Regions from separate parts of the Sphingopyxis sp. MG genome, predicted to be linked through region 2. Evidence: predicted binding sites of a transcription regulator. Region 2 holds the regulator's gene; each other region holds the start of a gene.
The links. Region 2 encodes LexA, which represses DNA repair genes until DNA is damaged. Its sites were predicted from a motif close to GTTCCNCNCTTGTTCT; they were not measured.
Positions count from the first base shown of each region.

Region 1: a site for LexA is predicted at 4,324-4,339, ahead of radA (DNA repair protein RadA). Genes of this name have one in related genera too.
Region 3: a site for LexA is predicted at 3,826-3,841, ahead of uvrA (excinuclease ABC subunit UvrA). Genes of this name have one in related genera too.

Region 1 covers NZ_CP026381.1:2,956,631-2,964,210, forward strand. The annotation lists gene C3E99_RS13570 (cation:proton antiporter domain-containing protein) at 1-1,665, opposite strand, end outside; gene C3E99_RS13575 (iron-sulfur cluster assembly scaffold protein) at 1,662-2,087, opposite strand; gene C3E99_RS13580 (CvpA family protein) at 2,084-2,659, opposite strand; gene radA (DNA repair protein RadA) at 2,946-4,307, opposite strand; gene fsa (fructose-6-phosphate aldolase) at 4,496-5,146, shown strand; gene C3E99_RS13595 (enoyl-CoA hydratase-related protein) at 5,330-6,133, shown strand; gene C3E99_RS13600 (acetyl-CoA acetyltransferase) at 6,135-7,580, shown strand, end outside.
Region 2 covers NZ_CP026381.1:2,001,227-2,008,806, reverse strand. The annotation lists gene C3E99_RS09345 (citrate synthase) at 1-272, opposite strand, end outside; gene gltX (glutamate--tRNA ligase) at 312-1,781, opposite strand; gene C3E99_RS09335 (ComEC/Rec2 family competence protein) at 1,901-4,009, shown strand; gene lexA (transcriptional repressor LexA) at 3,963-4,637, opposite strand; gene trpC (indole-3-glycerol phosphate synthase TrpC) at 4,737-5,522, opposite strand; gene trpD (anthranilate phosphoribosyltransferase) at 5,554-6,552, opposite strand; gene C3E99_RS09315 (anthranilate synthase component II) at 6,549-7,139, opposite strand; gene C3E99_RS09310 (alpha/beta fold hydrolase) at 7,202-7,580, opposite strand, start outside.
Region 3 covers NZ_CP026381.1:1,472,620-1,480,199, forward strand. The annotation lists gene C3E99_RS19690 (P-loop ATPase, Sll1717 family) at 1-496, shown strand, start outside; gene uvrA (excinuclease ABC subunit UvrA) at 824-3,814, opposite strand; gene C3E99_RS06825 (M13 family metallopeptidase) at 3,994-6,099, shown strand; gene C3E99_RS06830 (hypothetical protein) at 6,216-6,623, shown strand; gene C3E99_RS06835 (LytR/AlgR family response regulator transcription factor) at 6,822-7,556, opposite strand; gene C3E99_RS06840 (sensor histidine kinase) at 7,556-7,580, opposite strand, start outside.

The DNA of each region.
Region 1 (7,580 bases), 960 kb from region 2:
GCCGAGCCGGCCGAGCGCCATCAGCCCGAGCGCGATCGAGCTTTCGAACAGCTCGCGCACCGCCCCGGAAACCCCCGCGCCGTCGATCGCCATCAACTGGCGGCGGTCGAACACGCGGGTCAGCACCTGCGCCTGCGGAAAGGCCTCGACGATCGGCGCCAGCGTCGCGGCGTCGACGGACGGGTCGTCGATGCAATAGATGATCAGCCGCGCCTCCTCCGCCCCCGCGCGGCGCAGCAGGTCGAGCCGCAGCCCGTCGCCGAAATAGACCTTGGTGTCGAAGCGTCCCGACAGCTCGATCTGGCTCGGCTTCCGGTCGATCAGCGTCACCGAGCAGTCGACCGCGTGCAGCATCTGCGCGACGATCTGTCCGAAGCGGCCATAGCCGATGACCAGCGCCGAACCGCGCGGCGCGGCATCGGGCCCGTCATAACCGGCCTCATCGCTCCCCGGCGCCAGTTCGAGGTTGCGCGCGAACAGCATCAGGAAGGGCGTCGTGACCATCGACAGCGTGACGACGGCGCTGAACAGGCTGGCCGCCTGCGGCGCGATGAGCATCGCATCGGCCGCCTGCGTGAAGAGCAGGAAACCGAACTCGCCGCCCTGGCTGAGCAGCAGCGCGAGGCCGAAGGCGACCTGCCACGACTTGCCGGCCGCGCGCACCAGCAGCGTCAGCACCACCACCTTGACGATCACCAGCCCCGCCGCCAGCCCGACGACGCGCAGCGGATCGGCGAGCACGACGTTGACGTCGAGCACCATGCCCACCGCGAGGAAGAAGAGGCCGAGCAGGATCAGGCGGAACGGCTCGACATCGGCCTCGATCTCGTGCCGATAGGGCGAATCGGCGAGCATCACGCCCGCGACGAAGGCGCCGAGCGCGGTCGAGACGTGCAGGCTGTGCATCAGCGCCGCGCTCGCCAGCACGACGAGCAGGCCGACGACCACGAACAGCTCGCGCTCACCATAGCGGCCGACGAGACGCAGCAGCGGATTGACGACGAAGCGCCCCGCGAGCACCAGCCCGACGATCGCGAGCACCGTGTAGAGCGCCAGCACCCCGCCCGGCGGCGCCGCGGGATTGGCGGGCGCGCGCGACAGGGCGGCGACGATGGTGATCATCGGCACGATCGCGAGGTCCTGGAACAACAGGATCGAAAAGGCCTTTTCACCGAAAGGCGAGTTGATCCGCCCCGAACTCTTGAGGCTGGGCAGCACCTGCGCGGTCGAGGAGAGCGCGAGCGGCAGGCCGAGCGCGAGCGCCGCCTGCCAGCTGAAGCCCTGCGTCAGCAGGATCAGTCCGGTGAGCACCAGCCCCGTCACCACCACCTGCGCGAGGCCGAGCCCGAAGATCGCCTTGCGGAGCTGCCACAGCCGCCGCGGATGCAGTTCGAGTCCGACGAGGAAGAGCAGGAAGGCGATGCCGATCTCCGCGAACGCGAGCTTCGATTCGCCGCCGCCGACGAGCCCCAGCCCATAGGGGCCGACGAGCGCCCCGGCGACCAGATAGCCGAGCACCGCGCCGAGCCCGAGGCGGCGGAACAGCATCACGAACAGCGTCGCGACACCGAGCAGGATCGCGCCTTCGAACAGCAAGGTGTCGGTCGGCGTTTCGGATACCCGCTCGGTTACCGCCGCGCCCGCCGAGAGGAGCGGCAGCATCATCCCGCGACGTCGGCGCCCGCGAGCGCCGCGACCGCGGCATCGAAGGGCAGCAGGATCGCGCCGTGCCGCGCCGGATAGTCGCGCGCCGGCGCGAGCAGGTCGAACCCCGGCCAGTCGGGCACCGCACCCTCGCCCGCGAACCAGCCGGCGATCGCATCGCGCGCGGCGCGCAGGTCGGCAAGGCTGCGCCCCGGCGCATGGCGCGCGAGCAGCGCCGCCGATGCCTGCCCCAGCGCGCATGCCTCGACATGCAGGCCGACCGCGCGCACCGTCCCGGCGGCGTCGGCATCGATATCGACGATGATCCGGCTGCCGCACAGCGGCGCGCGCAGCGAGGCGCGCTGCCCGGTATCCAGCAGCGGATAGTCGGCGTTGGCGACGGCCAGCGCCAATATGTCGCGATTGTAGAGCGGCGCGCTCATCGCGCCCGATCCGCCCCGCCCTGCGCCGCGGCATCCTGTTCCGCCGCGTCGGGCACCGCCGCCGAGCGCGCGTCGGCGCGGCGGTCGGCAATGACCTTGCTCAGCGCCGCGCTCGTCGCGCTCAGCGCGGGATAGGTGCGGCTTTCGGTCATCCAGCCCGGACGTGCCGCGTTGCCGTAACCGACATCGTAGAGCAAGGTCGCCGCCATGAAGAGCAATGTCGCGAGCAAAAGCCCCTTCACCGCGCCGAACCCCGCGCCGAGCCCGCGGTCGAAACCGCCGACCAGCGAGGCGCGGCTGCGCTGCCCCATCGCGCGCGATCCCCATTTCGTCACCGCGAACGCGCCGCCGAACAACAGCACGAAGGACAGCATCGCCGCGCCGCCGGGGGCGCTGATATAGGCGCCCAGCAGGCCGGTCAGCATCGCATGGAAGAAGCGCACCGCCAGGAAAGCGAGCACCCAGGCGAGGAGCGACGTCACCTCCTGCACCAGCCCGCGCGAAAAGCCGAGCACCGCTCCGCCGCCGACGAGCGTCAGCACGATGATGTCGAGGGCCGTCAGATTCGCCATCGAACCGCAATCCAAAAATCACGCATGAAATACAACCGTTCGTGCTGAGCTTGTCGAAGCACCGTCCTTTTTCTCCTTCCCGGCAGAAAGAACAGCCCTTCGACAAGCTCAGGGCGAACGGAATAGCTTGATGTCCGTCGATCCAGGACGGATCGCCATTCAGCTCTGGCGGCCTGCAAATGGCGGCTTTTCGCGCTTCCGGTGCTCACGTGCCATCAGCACGCTGCGCTCCGGGTCACGAAAAACCACCATTTTCGGCTCGCCATCTTCTGAATGGCGATCCGTCCTAGGCACGCCCGAGCATCAGGTCAACGAGTTCGCCGAGCCGGCCGAAGCCGGTGACGCCGATCCCCTTCACACCCTTCATCCCCTTTGGCCCCCAGCCGCTTGAAAAGCCGAGCTTCGCCGCCTCGCGCAGGCGCAGCGCGTCGTGCGCGACCGGGCGCACCTCGCCCGACAGCGAAAGTTCGCCGAAGACGATCGCATCGGCGGGCACCGGCCGCTCGCTGAACGCCGAGATCAGCGCCGCCGCCACGGCGAGGTCGGCCGCCGGATCGGTGAGGCGATAGCCGCCCGCGATGTTCAGATAGACCTCCGCCGCACCCATCTGGAGCCCGCAGCGCGCCTCGAGCACCGCGAGCACCATCGCGAGCCGCCCGCTGTCCCAGCCGACGACGGCGCGGCGCGGCGTCGCGCCGCTGGCGAGGCGGACGGTCAGCGCCTGTACCTCGACCAGCACCGGCCGCGTGCCCTCCAGCGCGGGGAACACCACCGACCCCGGCACGTCGCGGCTGCGGTCGGTCAGGAAGAGGCTCGACGGGTTGGCGACCTCGCCCAGCCCCTCCTCGCCCATCGCGAACACCCCGATCTCGTCGGTGCCGCCAAAGCGGTTCTTGACCGCGCGCAGGATGCGATACTGGTGGCTGCGCTCGCCCTCGAACGCCAGCACGGTGTCGACCATATGCTCAAGCACGCGCGGTCCCGCGATCGTCCCGTCCTTCGTCACATGGCCGACGAGCACGATCGCCGCGCCGCTGTCCTTGGCATAGCGGATCAACTCCTGCGCGCTCGCGCGCACCTGGCTGACGGTGCCCGGCGCGCTGTCGATCAGGTCGCTGTGCATCGTCTGGATCGAATCGATGACGACGAAATCGGCGCCGCGCCCCTCCAGCGTTGCGAGGATGTCGCGCACCGAAGTCGCGCTGGCGAGCGCCACCGGCGCGTCGCCGAGCCCCAGCCGCTGCGCGCGCAGCCGCACCTGCGCCGCCGCTTCCTCGCCGCTGATATAGACGACCGACCTGCCCGCCTTGGCGATCCGGCCCGCGGCCTGAAGCAGCAAGGTCGATTTGCCGATCCCGGGATCGCCGCCGATCAGCGTCGCCGACCCGGCGACGAAGCCGCCGCCGAGCGCGCGGTCGAACTCGGCGATGCCGCACAGCATCCGCTCGGGCATTGCGCTCTGTTCGTCGAGCGTTTCGAGCGCGAGCGTGCGGCCGCCCTTCGACAGGTCGTGCTTCGCGGAAAAGACCGTTTCGGCCGCTTCCTCGACCAGCGTGTTCCATTCGCCGCAATCGGCGCACTGACCCTGCCAGCGATAGCTGACGGCGCCGCAATTCTGGCAGACATATTGGCGTTTCGCTTTGGCCATGCGGCCTCGCATAGTCGGAACAAAAATGGAACGCTAGCAATTTCCCACCATCGTCATTGCGAGCGAAGCGAAGCAATTCAGAGCATGCGTAAGCCGCCCTGGATTGCTTCGCTTCGCTCGCAATGACGAGGAAAGGGTTCTAGGGGATCGGAAAACCCGAATCACCATCCAGCAGGATCACCCGAGCCATGAAATTCTTCGCTGACACCGCCGAAATCGACGCCATCCAGGAACTCGCCGCGACCGGCCTGCTCGACGGCGTCACGACCAACCCGTCGCTGATCGCCAAGTCGGGCCGCGACTTCAAGGAGGTGACGAAGGAAATCTGCGCCCTCGTCGACGGCCCCGTGTCGGCCGAGGTGGTCGCGCTCGACCATGAAACGATGATGAAGGAGGCCGAAATCCTTCGCAGGATCGCCGACAATGTCTGCATCAAGGTGCCGCTGACCATCGACGGGCTCAAGACCTGCAAGGCGCTGACCGGCGACGGGACGATGGTCAACGTCACGCTCTGCTTCTCGGCGACGCAGGCGCTGCTCGCGGCAAAGGCGGGGGCGACCTTCGTCTCACCCTTCGTCGGCCGCCACGACGACAACGGTTTCGACGGCATGCAGCTGATCGCCGACATCCGCCTGATCTACGACAATTACGCCTTCGACACCGAAATCCTCGTCGCCAGCGTGCGCCACGGCATCCATGTGCTGGAGGCTGCGAAGATCGGCGCCGACGTGATGACCGCGCCGCCGTCGGTCATCAAGGGGCTGTTCAAGCACGTCCTGACCGAAAAGGGCATCGAAGGGTTTCTGGCGGACTGGGCCAAGACCGGGCAGTCGATCTGATCTGCCGAACATAAACAAGCCGTGTGCACCCGCGAAGGCGGGTGCCCATCATCCTGCAGCGCTATTTTGAACTGGCGGGAGATGGGTCCCCGCCTTCGCGGGGACACACTGCATAATCGCACCCTTTCCAGTTGACGTAAACGTCAACTCGCGCCGATACTCGCCCGAAAGGGAGAGATTCGCATGACCGACACCGCCGCCCCCGCCGTCCTGACGACACGCAACGGTCATATATTGATCGTCACGATCAACCGGCCCGAGGCGCGCAACGCCGTCAACGCGGCGGTCCACGTCGGCATCGGCACCGCGCTCAACGAAGCGGAAAGCGACCCCGAAATCCGCGTCGTCATCATCACCGGCGCGGGCGACAAGGCGTTCTGCGCCGGCGCCGACCTCGTCGCCCTGTCGCGCGGCGGCGCGCTGGCTCCCGAAGACAAGGCGCAGCAGGCATGGGGCTTCGGCGGCTTTGCCGCGCACCCGATCTCGAAACCGGTGATCGGCGCGGTCAACGGCTTCGCCTTCGGCGGCGGCTGCGAGCTCGCGCTGATGTGCGACCTGATCGTCGCCGCCGAAAATGCGCAGTTCGGCCTGCCCGAGGTCAAGGTCGGGCTGTTCGCGGCGGCGGGCGGCGCCTTCCGCATCGTCAAGCAGCTACCGCCGAAGCTGGCGATGGAACATCTGCTGACCGGCGATCCGTTCGACGCCGCGACCGCGCTGCGCTATGGTTTCGCCAACCGCGTCGTGCCGCTCGCCGACCTGATGCCGACCGCGATGGCGCTCGCAGAGAAGATCGCGGGCAACGCCCCCTTGTCGGTGCAGGCGTCCAAGCGCGTCGCGCTGAGGATGCAGGACGGACAGATCGCCGGCGACGATGCGCATTGGGCCGACAACAGCCGCGAACGCAAGCTGCTGATGGCGAGCGAGGACGCGCGCGAGGGGCCGCGCGCCTTCGCGGAGAAACGCAAGCCGGTGTGGAAGGCACGCTGAGATGAGCATGACCGATCCCGAACGCATTCCCGTCATCATCGGCGTCGGGCAGGTCAACGACCGCCCCGACGATCCCGACCGGGGGCTCGACTCGCTCGGCCTGATGGTCGAGGCATTGAAGGTCGCGGCGCAGGACGCCGGCGTGCCGCTCGCCGACATCGACAGCCTCGCGATCGTCGACCAGATCAGCTTCCATCATCTCGGCAAGCTGTGCGAACCGCTCGCGGTGGCGATCGGAGCAGCGCCCGCGATCAACTACCAGTCGGCGGCGCCGCATGGCGACACGCCGATCCGCCTGCTCAACGAGGCCGCGAACCGCATCGGCGCAGGCGAGGTCAAGCTGGCGGCCGTCGTCGGCGGCGAGGCGCTGCGCACCGCCGCGGGCCGCGCCGCCAAGGCGGCGAGCGGCGAGGACAAGAGCTATAATGCCGTGCGCAAGGTGGCGACGCGGCGCGAACCCAACTACGCCCAGAGGCACGGCCTGTCGGCGCCGGTCGACATCTATCCGCTCTACGAAAATGCGACGCGCGCGGCATGGGGCGAAAGCCTCGAGGACGCGCAGTTCGAAAGCGCCGAAATCTGGTCGCGCTTTTCCGAGGTCGCGGCGGAAAACCCCGGCGCGTGGATAAGAAAGCCCACCTCGCCCGCCGACATCCTCGACGTGAACGAACGCAACCGCCCGATCGCCTTTCCCTATTCGAAGCTGATGGTCGCCAATTCGTCGGTGAACCAGGGCGCGGGCTTTCTCGTCGCCAGCCTTGCCGAGGCGCGGCGACGCGGCATCGCCGAGGATCGGCTGATCTACGTCGGCATGGGCGCTGCCGCGAAGGAACCCGCGAGCATTCTGGCGCGCGACCGCTACGACCATAGCGTCAGCATGGAGACGTCGATCGCCCGCACGCTCGACCTGAACGGCATGACGGTCGAGGATTGCGACTGCGTCGAACTCTACAGCTGCTTTCCCTGCGTGCCGAAGATGGCGCGGCGCATCCTCGGCTGGCCGTGGGACCGGCCCGCGAGCGTGTTCGGCGGCCTGACCTTCGGCGGCGGCCCGATCGCCAATTACATGAGCCACGCGGTCGTCTCGATGGTCGACAAGCTGCGCCGCGAAGGCCGCTATGGCTTCCTGTTCGCCAATGGCGGTTTCGCGACCGACAATCATTGCATCGTGCTGGGCAACCGGCCGATCGCGGCGGCACGCTTTCCGCAGGATTTCGACTATCAGGCCGAAGCCGAGGAAAAGCGCGGCCCCGTTCCCGAACTGGTCGAGGATTATGCGGGGCCGGCGACGATCGAGAGCTACACGGTCTTCTACGGGCGCGATGGCGCGCCCAGAGCGGGCGTCGTCGTCGCGCGCACGCCCGAAGGGCAGCGCACGCTCGCGCATGTCGACGTGCGCGACGCGGCGATGCTGGCTTTCCTGACCGACGGCAAGGCCGAACCGGTG
Region 2 (7,580 bases):
TTGAGCAGCAGGTAGGCGACCTCCATGAAGCTCGAATGCTCGGCGAGCTCGCCGATCGCATAGCCGCGGTGGAGCAGCACGCCCTCGTCGCCGTCGATATAGGTGATCTTCGATTCGCAGCTCGCGGTCGAAGTGAAGCCCGGATCGTAGGTGAAGGCGCCGGTCTGGGCATAGAATTTGCGGATGTCGACGACATCGGGACCCACCGTGCCCTTCAGCACCGGATCTTCGACGGTCTTGTCGCCCAGGGTGATTTTTGCGATGTCGGTCATTGTTCTTCCCCTGATCTGTAAGGGCGGGAGCCGTTGCGGCTACGCCCCTGCCGGAAAATTGTGCGCTGCGTCAAGTCGTGCCAGGCTCGCATCGCGTCCCAGCAGCAGCAGGACGTCGAAAATTCCCGGCGATACCGACCGTCCGGTCAGCGCGGCACGCAGCGGCTGGGCCAGCTTGCCGAGCCCGACTCCGGCCGACTCGCTCGTCTCGCGGACCGCCGCCTCGATATCTTCGGCGTTCCAGCCGGTCAGGGCGCGCAGCCTTTCGGTGGCATCGGCGAGCAGGCCTTCGGGCGCATCTCTTAGCAGCCCCGCGGCCTTCTCGTCCACTTGCAGCGGCAGCGTCTCGAACAGGAAGAGCGCGCCTTCGGCGATCTCGTCCAGCGTTTTGGCGCGCGGCTTGAGCGCATCCATCGCCCGCACCAGCACCGCGTGCTCGGCATCGTCCAGCGGTCGCCCGATGCGCCGCTCGACGCGCGGCGCGACAAGGCCGGCGAGCCGCGCGTCGTCGGCCTCGCGGATATAATGGCCGTTCAGATTCTCGAGCTTCTTGAAATCGAAGCGCGACGGCGAGCGGCCGACATGCGCGAGATCGAACCACTCGATCGCCTGTTCGCGGCTGATGATCTCCGCATCGCCGTGTCCCCAGCCGAGACGGAGCAGATAATTGTTCACCGCTTCGGGCAGGTAGCCGAGTTCGTCGCGATAGGCATCGACGCCCAGCGCGCCGTGCCGTTTCGACAGCTTGGCGCCGTCGGCGCCGTGGATCAGCGGCACATGCGCATAGACCGGCTCGCGCCAATTCTCGTGAGATTCGGCCATCGCGTGGATCAGCGCCCGCTGGCGGAAGGCGTTGTTGAGATGGTCGTCGCCGCGGATGACGTGGGTGACGCCCATGTCGTTATCGTCGACGACGACGCTCAGCATATAGGTCGGCGTGCCGTCGCTGCGCAGCAGGATGAAATCGTCGAGTTCGGCATTCTGGACGGTGACCTCGCCCTGGACGCGGTCGCGGATCGTCGCCGCGCCGTCCTGCGGCGCGCGCAGGCGGATGACGTGCGGCGCGGCGGGATCGCCGTCGTCGCGGTCGCGCCATGGGCTGCGGACGCGGAAGGGGACGCGCTTCTCCTGCGCCTCGGCGCGCATCGCGGCCAGCTCGTCCTGCGTCAGATAGCAGCGATAGGCCGCGCCCTTCGCGAGCAGTTCCTGCGCGACCTCTGCATGGCGGCCGGCGCGCGCGAACTGGAAGACGGCGTCGCCGTCCCAGTCGAGGTCGAGCCAGCGCATCCCGTCGAGGATCGCGTCGATCGCGGCCTCGGTCGACCGCGCGCGGTCGGTGTCTTCGATGCGGAGCAGGAACTTGCCGCCATGGTGCCGCGCGAACAGCCAGTTGAACAGCGCGGTGCGCGCGCCGCCGATATGGAGGAAGCCGGTCGGGGAGGGCGCGAAGCGCGTCACCACGTCGGTGCCGGTCGCTTCGGCGGGATCGGTCTTGTTTTCGGTTGCCACTCTGGCCTCTTTCACTCACCTTGCGGCCCCGGGCGGGGACCGGGGACGATGTCGGGGCAGCCCCTAGCATGGCGACAAGGAGGCTTCAAACGCCCATTGGGGAAAGCGCGGCCGCCGCGTTGCGGCGCGCCTTCGCGTGGCTGGAGGACCGGCTCGACCGCGAGCGCGAGCGGTTGGGACTGTGGCTGCCGGTCGCGCTGTCGGCGGGGATCGGCTTGTGGTTCGCGGCGCCGGCGCGCGCGCAGTGGATCGGAACGCTGTTCCTTCTCGGCGGGGGCGTCTGCGGCGGCTTGCTGATCGGCTGGCAGCGGCGGACCGGGCGCAGCCTTGCGATCGCCTGCGCCACGATGGCTGCGGGGCTGCTGCTGATCTGGGCGCGCGCCGCGTGGGTCGCGGCGCCGGTGCTCGCCTATCCGGCTACGACCGAATTTTCGGCGGTGGTCGAAAGCGTCGAACCGCTGCCGGCGCGCGGCACGGTGCGGATGATCGTGCGGCCGCACGGGCGCGCCGACCTGCCGCCGCGGGTCCGGCTGACGCTGAGCGGCGAGCGCGCGGCGGGGATCGCGCCCGGCGAGTCGATCGGCCTGCGCGCGCGGCTGATGCCGCCGCCGGCGGCCAACCTGCCCGGCGGCTACGACTTCGCCCAGCGCGCCTGGTTCGACGGCATCGGTGCGGTCGGGACGGTGCTGGGAGAGGTCGCGCGCGCGCCCGGAGCGGGCGAGCGACGCCAGCCGCTGCGCGCGCGGCTCAGCGCACATATCCACACCGCGGTGCCGGGATCGCCCGGCGGTGTCGCCGCGGCGCTCGTCACCGGCGACCGTGGCGCGATCGCCGAGACGGATGACGAGGCGATGCGCCGCAGCGGGCTTGCGCACCTGCTGTCGATCAGCGGCCTGCACGTGACCGCGGTGATCGGTTTCGTGATGCTGCTCGCGATGCGGCTGCTCGGGCTGAGCCGGCGCCTCGCGCTGGCGGGGCATGTGTTGCCGCTGGCCGCCGCCGCGGCGGCGCTGGCCGGGGCGGGCTATACCTGGCTTGCCGGAGCGGAAGTGCCGACGCTGCGTTCGTTGATCGCGGCGCTGCTCGTGCTCGCCGCCTTCCTGATGGGGCGCGAGGCGATCACGCTGCGCCTCGTCGCGGCGGGTGCGCTGCTCGTGCTGCTGTGGCGCCCCGAAGCACTCGCCGGACCCAGCTTCCAGCTCAGCTTCGCCGCGGTGACGGCGATCATCGCATTGCACGAAAGCCGCTGGATGCGCACGTTCCTGGCGCGGCGCGACGAAGGCACGGCGCTTCGTCTGCTGCGCGCCGCGGCGGGATTGCTACTGACGGGGCTGGTCGTCGAGGTCGCGCTGGCGCCGATCGCGCTGTTCCATTTCCACAAGGCGGGGCTTTACGGCGCGCTCGCCAATATCGTCGCGATCCCGCTGACGACCTTCGTCATCATGCCGATGGAGGCGCTGGCGCTGCTGTTCGACGGCGTCGGGCTCGGCGCGCCCTTCTGGTGGGTCGCCGAACAGGCGCTGCGGTTGCTGATCGCGCTCGCCCACCGGGTCGCTTCGGCGCCGGGAGCCGTCGCGACGCTGCCCAGCTTTCCGCCGGGCGGTTTCGCGCTTGCGCTGTTCGGCGGCCTGTGGCTGCTGCTGTGGCAGACGCGCTGGCGGCTCGCCGGGGTGGCGCCGCTGCTGGCGGGGGCCGCCATCCTGCTCGCGCAGCCGCGTCCCGACCTGCTGATCTCCGGCGACGGACGCCACATCGCCGCGGCCGTTCCCGGCGGCGGCTATGCGCTGCTACGCGCGCGGGCGGGGGACTATATCCGCGATTCGATGGCCGAAGCGGCAGGGATCGACGTCCCCTTCACCGCGCTCGCCGATCTCGACCATGTCGAATGCAACGCCGATTTCTGCCGCTGGCGGCAGGGGCAGGGCGCGACACGGCGCATCATCCTCGCCGCGCGTGGCCGCGACCGCATCGATGGCCGCGCCATGGCCGCCGCCTGCGCCGCGGCCGACGTGGTGATCAGCGACCGCTGGCTGCCACGCGAATGCATCGGGCGCTGGCTGACGATCGACCGCGACAGTCTGGAAGCGAGCGGCGGTCTTGCGCTCTATCTGGGCGAGCGACCGCATGTCGCCACCGCGCTGCGCGCCGGCGACGCGCATCCGTGGCGGCGACCGCAACAGGTCAGTGGTAACGACGAAGCAATCCCGACAGGCGGCCCTGCACGATGACGCGCTCGGCCTCGTAGCGCTGCGGTTCATAGGCGCTGTTCGCGGGATCGAGCCGGATCATCGGCCCTTCGCGGCGGAAATATTTGAGCGTCGCATCCTGTCCGTCGACGAGCGCGACGACGATATCGCCTTCGCGCGCGGTGTTCGCCTTCTGGATCAGCGCATAGTCGCCGTCGAGAATCCCCGCTTCGACCATCGAATCGCCCGACACTTCGAGCGCATAATGCTCGCCCGCGCCAAGCAGCGCGGCGGGAACCGAAAGCTGGTTGTGATCCTCGAACGCCTCAATCGGCACGCCGGCGGCGATGCGGCCGTGCAGCGGGACCTCGATGATGTCGTTGGCGGCGATCGGCTTCAACGCCGGCGCCGGCTTGCGCAGCGGCACGACGGTGTCGCGCGCCGGCGCCTTCGCCGCCTCGGGCAGCTTGAGCACTTCCAGCGCGCGGGCGCGATTGGGCAGGCGGCGCAGGAAGCCCCGCTCCTCGAGTGCGCTGATCAGCCGGTGGATGCCCGATTTCGACTTGAGCCCGAGCGCATCCTTCATCTCCTCGAACGAAGGCGAAATTCCGCTCGCGTCGAGGCGCTGCTGGATGAAGTGGAGCAGTTCGTGCTGCTTCGCGGTCAACATCTCTCGGTCTCCATGCTGTCAATGGACATATAGAGAACGATAGTGGAACAGAGCGGAACTTGTCAAGCGATGACGGAGCGGCTTGAGCCGTGGACGCCGTCAGCCCTCCAGCAACGTCCGCGTCGCTACGGTTACGTCCGCCTGCCGCATCAGGCTTTCGCCGACCAGAAAGGCATGGACGCCGCTCCGGGCGAGGCGCTGGCAGTCGGCATGGGCGGCGATGCCGCTTTCGCCGACGAGCAACGTGCCCGGTGGAACGCGCTTCGCAAGCCGTTCGGTGACGGCAAGGTCGGTCTCGAAGGTACGAAGATCGCGGTTGTTGACGCCGATCAGGCGCGATCGGAGGTGGGTGAGTGCGCGGTCGAGCTCGGCCTCGTCGTGCACTTCGACCAGCACGTCCATGCCGCGTTCGAGGGCGGCCGCCTCGATCTCGCGCATCGGCCCGTCGTCGAGGGCGGCGACGATGATCAGGATCGCGTCGGCGCCGATCGAGCGCGCTTCGGCGACCTGCCACGGGTCGATCATGAAATCCTTGCGCAGCACCGGCAGGTTGCAGGCGGTGCGCGCGGCGATCAGAAATTCCTCATGCCCCTGGAACCACGGCGCGTCGGTGAGCACCGACAGGCACGCCGCGCCGCCGGCTTCATAAGCGCGCGCATGGTCCGCCGGATTGAAATCCTTGCGGATCAGGCCCTTGGAAGGCGAAGCTTTTTTGATTTCGGCGATCAGGCCGAAGCCGCCCGCCGCGATCTTCGCCTCGAGAGCCGCCGCGAAGCCACGCACCGCGCCCGCGTCGATCGCATCAAGCTGCGTCACCGATCGGCTCTTGCGGCGCTCGGCGACCTCTTCGGCCTTGGTGGCGAGGATTTCGGTCAATTTGTTCATATGGAATGCTTTTCCGGGCGCTGGGCGTCATTCATCGGTAGGCGATCCAGCAATCGAGCAGCGCGTTGGCAAGCCCCTTGTCGATCGCCTCGGCGGCTTCCTCGACCCCGTCGACGAGGCTGTCGACCGCGCCCGCGACGACAAGCGCCTCGGCGGCGTTGTAGAGCACCGCGTCGCGATAGGCGCCGTGCTCGCCCCGCAGCAGGTCGCGCAAGGCCCTGGCATTATAGCTGGCGTCGCCGCCGCGGATCGCAGCGATCGGATGCGAGGGCAGACCGGCGTCGGCCGCGGTGCTGCGCTGCATCTGCACGCCGTCGGGCGTCACCACCGCCACCTCGTTACCGCCCGCGAGCGACAGCTCGTCGAGCCCTTCGTCGCCCGAAATGACGCGCGAATGGTCGGTGCCGAGCCGGTGCAGCGCTTCGGCATAGACCGGAACATAGGCGGGGCGCGCGATGCCGATGAGCTGGCGCGTCACGCGCGCCGGATTGGCGAGCGGCCCCATCAGGTTGAAGATGGTGCGGCGCGCCAGCGCCTGACGGATCGGCTGGATGCGCTTCATCGCCGGATGATGGTTGGCGGCAAAGAGGAAACAGATGCCGAGGTCGGCGAGCTGCGCCTCCGCCATCCGCCCGGCGCGCTCCATGTCGAGCCCGAGCGCCTCGAGCGTGTCGGCCGCGCCGGATTTCGAGGAAGCGGCGCGATTCCCGTGCTTTGCGACGGGAACCTCGCACGCCGCGACGACGATCGACACCGCGGTCGAGACGTTGAGCGTGTGGTGGCCGTCACCGCCGGTGCCGCAGACGTCGATCGCGCCCGCGGGCGCCTGGATCGGGATCAGCCGCTCGCGCATCGCCTGCGCCGCGGCGGCGATCTCGATCATCGTCTCGCCGCGATCCGAAAGCGCGGAGAGGAAGCCGGCCACCTCCTCGTCGCGGCCGCCGCCGTCGAGCATCGTTGCGAAGGCATGCGCCGCCTCGTCGGGTTCGAGGAAGCGGGCGGGGTCGGGAAAGGGGCCGAAGCGGCTCATGCCGCCTGCCGCTCGGCGACCGGCAGCCCCGCCAGCCGCATGAAATTGGCGAGCATCGCGTGGCCGTGCTCGGTGGCGATGCTCTCGGGGTGGAACTGCACGCCGTGGATCGGCAGTTCGACATGGCGAAAGCCCATCACCGCGCCATCGTCGCTCGTCGCATTGATCGCGAGCGCGGCGGGAATGTCGACCACTTCGAGGCTGTGATAGCGCGTCGCGGTGAGCGGCGAGGGCAGGCCGGCGAACAGCCCGGTGCCGTCGTGGCACACCGGCGAGGTCTTGCCGTGCATCAGGTGACCGCGCTGCACCGTGCCGCCGAAATGCTGGCCGATCGCCTGATGACCGAGGCATACGCCGAGCAGCGGCCGTGCCGCATCGGCGCAGGCGGCGACGAGATCGAGGCTGATCCCGGCTTCGTTCGGGGTACAGGGGCCGGGGGAAATGAGGATCGCCTCGGCGCCGCTCGCCAGCGCCTCGGCTGCGGTGAGCGCATCGTTGCGTTCGACGCGCACCTCTGCCCCCAGTTCGATCAGATAATGAACGAGGTTGAAGGTGAAGCTGTCGTAATTGTCGATGACCAGGATCATGGCGGCGGGCCGTATCGCTTTTGAGAGGCGAGGGGAAGGGATAGAAGCTTTCCGGCGGCCGATCACTCCGCCATCAGCTTCACGAGGTCGTCTTTCCAGAATTTCGCCCAGCTGTGCGTGCTGTGACCCTTCGTTTCGGGGCTGGCCGGGATCAGGACGAATGTCGCGCCGGGCATGCGTGCCGCCGCCTTTCCGGTGATCCCGTAGCCGGGCTGGTTGATGAAATCGTCGGCGGAGTTGATCCACAGCATAGGCACCGTGATCTTTTCGAGGTTCGACCACGGATTGTAATTGCGCGACGAATCAAGCTGGTAGATCGTGTCATTTGCATCGCCGCGAGCGAATGTGCGCGCGAACGCCTCATCCTTGTAAGCCTCCGCCGCGGCGCGCGTCGGATATTGAGCCTGCAAGGCATAGGGATTGGAGCCCGCGATCAGCATG
Region 3 (7,580 bases), 530 kb from region 2:
CTCAAGGAAGGCGGCGACCTTTGATTGGATGGTGGGACGATGTGCGGATGCTTCGGGAAATACGGCTCCTCGCGAGTTGATTCATCTTTTAAATTGTTTGAGAGATGAAGAGATTCGGCGTCTGGAGAGAGGCGAAAACCCGGCGCCTGATCTACAGATTTTTGACCGATCGGTGTTCAAGCAGGCACTACCCCGAGTTTCTGAAACTCGGCTCAATACGTATCTTTTTGCGGAGTATCCCGACGAACGGCCGTTTCTGGAAAAATTGAGGGGAGAAAAAACAGAGCAAACTCCAGAAAGCCTTTCTTCGATTTGGGGAATGACCCGTGACGAGGCCATCACCAAGGCACAGGTTCTAGTAGATTTGGGATTTTTTCAGGTAAGAGGAACTCGCTTGGAACCGACGTATTGGGTTCCCTTCTTGTATCGCGATGCTCTGCAGTTGGTTCAGGGTCGGGCAGGCGGCAGTATGAGTGAGGACGAAGAAGACGCATGATCCTCATCACCGGCCACATCATCCTCAGCCCCGAGCATCGCGACCGCATGATTGCACTCGGCGCTGAACATAGCGCGCGGTCGCGGAGGGAGGCTGGGTGTCTGGCGCATCATTGCCATGTCTGCGCAGTCTCTCGCCCGAACCGCCCGTGATCCGCATCTACGCTGCCGAGGATATCACCGCGAAGCTGATGGGCTGAGATTTCCTCCCCTCCCGCTTGCGGGAGGGGCAGCGAGACTTGCGAGCTTGCTCGCTAGGCGCAGCGGGGTGGGCCACTGCAACGTCGCTGCCCACCCCCGGCCCCTCCCGCGAGCGGGAGGGGAGTCATCATTTCCCCAGCAGCGGCGCCAGATACTGCCCGGTGAAGCTGCGCTTCTCCTTCACCACCTGTTCGGGCGTGCCCGCGGCGACGATTTCGCCGCCCTTGACGCCGCCTTCGGGGCCGAGGTCGACGATCCAGTCGGCGGTCTTGATGACGTCGAGGTTATGCTCGATCACCACCACGCTGTTGCCCTGATCGACCAGCGCCTGCAGCACCTCGAGCAGCTTGCGGACATCCTCGAAATGCAGTCCCGTCGTCGGTTCGTCGAGGATGTAGAGCGTCTGCCCGGTCGAGCGCCGCGACAATTCCTTCGCCAGCTTCACCCGCTGCGCCTCGCCGCCCGACAGCGTCGTCGCCTGCTGCCCGACCTTGATATAGCCGAGGCCGACGCGGACGAGCATCGCCATCTTGTCGCGGATCGCTGGCACCGCCTTGAAGAATTCCGCCGCATCCTCGACCGTCATGTCGAGCACGTCGGCGATGCTCTTGCCCTTGAACTTCACCTCCAGCGTTTCGCGATTGTAGCGTTTGCCGCCGCACGTCTCGCACGTCACATAGACGTCGGGCAGGAAGTGCATCTCGATCTTGATCAGCCCGTCGCCGGTGCAGGTCTCGCAGCGCCCGCCCTTGACGTTGAAGCTGAAGCGGCCGGGCTTGTAGCCGCGCGCCTGCGCCTCCGGCAGCCCCGCGAACCAGTCGCGGATCACGGTGAAGGCGCCGGTATAGGTCGCGGGGTTCGAGCGCGGGGTGCGGCCGATCGGCGACTGGTCGATGTCGATCACCTTGTCGCAATGTTCGAGCCCCGACAGGCTGTCGTGCGGTCCGGCGACCATGCGGGCGCCGTTCAGCGTGCGCGCCGCGCTGGCATAGAGCGTGTCGATGACGAGGCTCGACTTACCGCTGCCCGACAGCCCGGTGACGCAGGTGAAGGTGCCGAGCGGAATCTTCGCGGTGACGTTCCGCAGATTGTTCGCGCGCGCGCCCTTCAGCACCAGGTCGAAGCCGTTGCCGGGGCGGCGATGCGGCGGCACCTCGATCCGGCGCGCGCCGGTCAGATAGGCGGCGGTCAGGCTCTTCTCGTTCGCCAGCACCTGTTCCAGCGTGCCCTCGGCGACCACCTCGCCGCCATGAACGCCGGCGCCGGGCCCCATGTCGACGATATGGTCGGCGGTGCGGATCGCATCCTCGTCATGCTCGACGACGATCACCGTGTTGCCGAGGTTGCGCAGCCGCTTGAGCGTCGCGAGCAACCGGTCGTTGTCGCGCTGGTGGAGGCCGATCGACGGTTCGTCGAGGACGTAGAGGACGCCCGACAGCCCGCTGCCGATCTGGCTGGCGAGGCGGATGCGCTGGCTTTCGCCGCCCGACAGCGTGCCGCTGGTGCGGTTGAGGTTGAGATAGTCGAGCCCGACGTTGTTGAGGAAGCCGAGCCGCTCGTTGATCTCCTTGAGGATGGCCTTGGCGATCTGCTTCTGCTGCGCGTTCAATTTCGCTTCGAGCGTGCCGAACCAGTGGAGAGCGTCCGCAACCGACCGCCGCGCCGACTGGCTGATGTCCTCGCCCGCGACCTTCACCGCGAGCGGTTCGGGGCGCAGGCGCGCGCCGTGGCAGGTCTCGCAGGGCTGCGCGGTCTGATATTTGCCGAGTTCCTCGCGCGTCCACGCGCTTTCGGTCTGGAGCATGCGGCGGTTGAGGTTGCCGATCACCCCCTCGAACGGCTTGTGCGTGGTATAGGTGCGCTTGCCGTCCCGGAAGGTCAGTTCGACCGGCTTGCCGCCGCTGCCGTAGAGGATGACGAGCTGCACCTCGCCGGGCAGGTCCTGCCACGGCGTTTCGAGGCTGAACCCATAGGCTTTGCCGAGGCTTTCGAGCACCTGCATATAATAAGGGGAGGGCGGGTTCGATTTCGCCCACGGCACGACCGCGCCCTTCTTGAGGCTGAGCGCGTGGTTGGGGACGACAAGGTCGGGATCGAATTCGAGCCGCTCGCCCAACCCGTCGCATGCGGGGCAGGCGCCCTGCGGCGCGTTGAAGCTGAACAGGCGCGGTTCGATCTCGGCGATGGTGAAGCCCGAGACCGGGCAGGCGAATTTTTCGGAAAAGATGATGCGGTTGGGCGGTATTCCAACATTCTTCATCCCCGTTCGCCCTGAGCTTGTCGAAGGGCCGCCCTGTTCTTCGGAAGACAAGGACGGTGCTTCGACAAGCTCAGCACGAACGGACGAACTGGAATCCGTAGTCTTACCATTAGACGACTGGGCCTCCGCCACCGTCGTGTCCGCCAGATCGACATAGGCCAGCCCCTCGGCCAGCTTCAGCGCCGTCTCGAAGCTGTCGGCGAGCCGCGTCTCGATGCCCTCGCGCACCGCGATGCGATCGACGACGACCTCGATGTCATGCTTGTATTTCTTGTCGAGCGCGGGGGCATCCTCGATCGCGTGGAATTCGCCGTCGATGCGGACGCGGGTAAAGCCTTCCTTCTGCCACTGCGCCAGTTCCTTGCGATATTCGCCCTTGCGGCCCCGCACGACGGGGGCGAGCAGATAGGCGCGCGTGCCTTCGGGCAATTCCATCACGCGGTCGACCATCTGGCTGACCGTCTGCGCGCTGATCGGCTCGCCGGTGGCGGGCGAATAGGGGATGCCGACGCGCGCCCACAACAGGCGCATATAGTCGTATATTTCGGTGACCGTCGCGACGGTCGAGCGCGGGTTGCGGCTCGTCGTCTTCTGCTCGATGCTGATCGCCGGCGACAGCCCGTCGATATGCTCGACGTCGGGTTTCTGCATCATCTCGAGGAACTGGCGCGCATAGGCGGACAGGCTCTCGACATAGCGCCGCTGCCCCTCGGCATAGATGGTGTCAAAGGCGAGGCTGGACTTGCCCGACCCGGAAAGGCCGGTGATGACGATCAGGCTGTCGCGCGGCAGGTCGACGTCGACGCCCTTGAGATTATGCTCGCGCGCGCCGCGCACCGAAATGTGGGTGAGACTCATGGGAGGGGTGTGTTCCAGATTTGTTCTCGACGCGCAAGAGGCGAGCGTCGCCTCTTAAATAGGAAGCGCGAAGGTGGCCCGCAATGCGACGATCGACGCGAACTTTCCACCAACCCGCCGAAGCTTTCGACCAATGTTCGCCCGCTCGCTTGACCCCCTGCCGCCAAGGGCGAACAAGCATGGCATATCCGCCGTCCGACCGCGACGGCGTGCGAAACGGGGAGAAGAAGATGAAGTCGATCCACATGGGGGCGGCGATGCTGGCGATGGCCGCGATGCTGGCGGGGATGCCGGCGCCGGCGCGCGATACGGCGGCGTCTGCCGCAGCGGCAGATGCGGACGCGGCGTCGCTTCGGGCGCTGACCTTCGGGGCGTGGGGCGTCGACCTGGCGGCGCGCGATCCGTCGGTGAAGCCGGGCGACGATTTCGACCGATATGCCAACGGCGGCTGGTCCGCGCGCACCGAGATTCCGGCCGACCAGCCGTCGGCGGGGGTCGATTACGACGTCTATAATCTGACCCAGCGCCAGCTCCGCCAACTGGTGACGGGCGCACCGGCGACCAGCCAACTCGGCGGCCTCTACCAGAGTTTCATGGACGAAGCGCGGATTGAGGCGCTGGGCCGCAAGCCGCTGATGGTCGACATCGCCAGGGTGCGGGCGATCGGGGACAAGAGCGCGATGACGCGCTTCATGGGGCAGTCGCAGGGCGCCTTCGGTTTCAGCGTCGTTTCCGGCGAGCCCTATGCCGACTCGGCCGATCCGACGACGAACGTGCTGTGGCTCGGCCAGAGCGGATTGGGACTGCCCGACCGCGAATATTATCTGTCGGACGATTTCCAGGCGCAGCGCGATGCCTATCGCGCCTATATCGTGCGGACGATGACGATGATCGGCGATCCGGCGCCCGAAAAGGCGGCGGATGCGATCCTGGCGTTCGAAACCGGAATCGCCCAGGCGAGCTGGCCGATCGCCGACCGCCGCGACCTCGGCAAGATCAACAACCCGATGTCGTCCGACGAACTGGCCGCCTATGCGCCCGGACTCGACTGGGCGGCCTGGTTCGCTGGCGCCGGGATCGCGCCGCAGAAGCGCATCATCGTCAACGAAAACACCGCCGTTCGCGACATCGCTGCTCTCTATGCGAAGACGCCGCTCGACACGATCAAGGCGTGGCAGCAGTTCCACGTCGCCGACAATGCGGCGAACTATCTGTCGAAGGACTGGGTCGACAGCCGGTTCGAATTCACCAAGGCGATGAGCGGTGTCGCGGAGTTGCGGCCGCGCTGGAAACGGGGCCTGCGGCTCGTCGACGGCAGCCTCGGCGAACTGGTCGGCGAAACCTATGCCCACGCCTATTTCCCGCCGAGCGCCAAGGCGGAAATGGAGAAGCTCGTCGCGAATCTGAAGCTGGCGATGGCCGACCGCATCCGCGCCAACGACTGGATGGCGCCCGCAACGAAGGAGGCGGCGCTCGCCAAGCTCGCACGGATGGACGTGATGGTCGGCTACCCCGACAAGTGGCGCGACTATTCGGGACTGAAGATCGATCCTGCCGACCTTTATGGCAATGTCGAACGCAGCGCCGCTTTCGAATATGCCTATCTGCTATCCGACCTCGGCAAGCCGGTCGATCGCAAGAAATGGGCGATGAACCCGCAGGAAGTGAACGCCTATAACGGCGGGCTGGAAAACAAGATCGTCTTTCCCGCCGGCATTCTTCAGGCGCCCTTCTTCAGCGAGTCCGTCGACGACGCGGTCAACTACGGCGCGATCGGGGCGGTGATCGGGCACGAGATCGTGCACGGCTTCGACGATCAGGGGCGCAAGATCGACGCCGAAGGCGCGGTGCGCGACTGGTGGACCGCCGAGGACGCCGCGCGCTTCGAGGCGCAGGCGAAAGGGTTCGGCGCGCAATATGCGACCTATGAGGCGGCACCGGGCGCCTTCATCAACCCCGAACTGACGATGGGAGAGAATATCGCCGACCTGGGCGGGCTGGAGATCGCCTATGACGCCTACCACCGCTCGTTGGGCGGTAAGGAGGCACCGGTGATCGACGGGCTAACCGGCGACCAGCGCTTCTTCCTCGCTTTCGCGCAGGCGTGGCGCAACAAGGCGCGCGACGATGCGATCAAGCAGCAGGTGGCGAGCGACGAACACAGCCCGTCACGCTGGCGCATCATCGGGCCGCTGCGCAACGTCGATGCCTGGTACAAGGCGTTCGATGTGCCGGCGGATGCGAAATATTATCTGAAGCCAGAGGCGCGGACACGGATCTGGTAGGTCGCGATCGGCGCGCCTGTGGCGGCCGTCCGCACCCGGGAACCGTCTGGGAACGGCTTCGCGGCGAAGGCGTTTGCACGGCAGGCAATCGCCGTTGCCGTGAAGGAGAAACTTCGATGACCAGGATGCTATTGGCCGCCACCGCCGCGCTGGCGCTGTTCGGAGCCGGGCAGGCTGCTGCCCAGACCGAACCCGACGCCGCCGACACGGCCGCTGCCGTCCAGACCAAACCCGACGGCACGACACCGGAAGAGCGTGCGAATACCGCGCGGCTCAACGCGGAACAGGCGGCGCGGGCGAAAGCCGAGAATGTCACCTATGAGCAGGAGGTAGCCGCCGCCGCTGCGCAGGAACAGGCGGAGCAGGAGAAATACGCCGCCGAAACCGCGGCCTACGAGGCGGAGAAGGCCCGCGTCGCGGCGATGGGCGCCGAGGAACGGATGCAGTGGGAAGCCGATGTCGCGGCCTGCAAGGCCGGTGACACCACGCGTTGCGCGCATCCATTGCCCGAACCGCAGCGCTGACATGAGGCGCTGATACGGACGCCGTTGGTCGATCGTCGGGCGACTTTCGTCGGTCCGTCGACCGGCCACAGGAGTCGATCGAAAGCGGGCCGAGAATCGCCGCACCGCGCGGCATGATGCGGATGTGGAACACGGAGGCGGCGGTCTGCCACGGTCCGGGCCTGCGTGTTCCGCTTCATGCCGGTGGCTATGGCGGGATCACCGCCCCTGCATGATCGCCTTGACGTCGTGCAGGTAAGTGCGACCGATGCGATGCAGCCCGCCTTCGCCCAGATCGACGCTCCACGCGCCGTCGCCATGATGCTTGAGCCCGACGATGCCGCCGCGGCGGACCATCTTCGATCGGTGGATGCGGATGAACTGATCGGGATTCATCCGTTCTTCGAGCGATTTGATCGTCTGGTGGATCAGCCAGCTCCGGCTGCCGACATGCAGGCGCATATAATCGCGCTCGGCTTCGATCAGGTCGACCTGCCCGGCGTCGATACGCAGCATCTCGCCGCGATTCTGGACCCAGAATTCGTTGATCCATCGGCTTTTGATGTCGTGGCTGTGGTCGGTCTGGCGCCATTCGCGCACGCGCGCGATCGCGCGGGCCAACCGGTCGGGAGACACGGGCTTGAGCAGATAATCGACTGCCGCGACATCGAAAGCGGCGACCGCATAACGGTCGAAGGCGGTGACGAAGACCACTGCCGGCGGGTTGTCGAGCTTGTCGATCACCGCCGCGACCTCGATGCCGTTGAGGTCCGGCATCGCGATGTCGCACAGCACGAGATCGGGCGCGAGCGCTTCGACCATACGCAGCGCAGAGGCGCCATCGCCCGCGGTGCCGACGAGCGCGATGCCGTCCTGCTGCCCGGCGAGAATCTGCAGCCGCTCGATCGCGAGCGGCTCATCGTCGACGATCAGGGTGCGCAGCGTCGGCGGCATCAGCATCCGTCCCGCGCCAGCGGC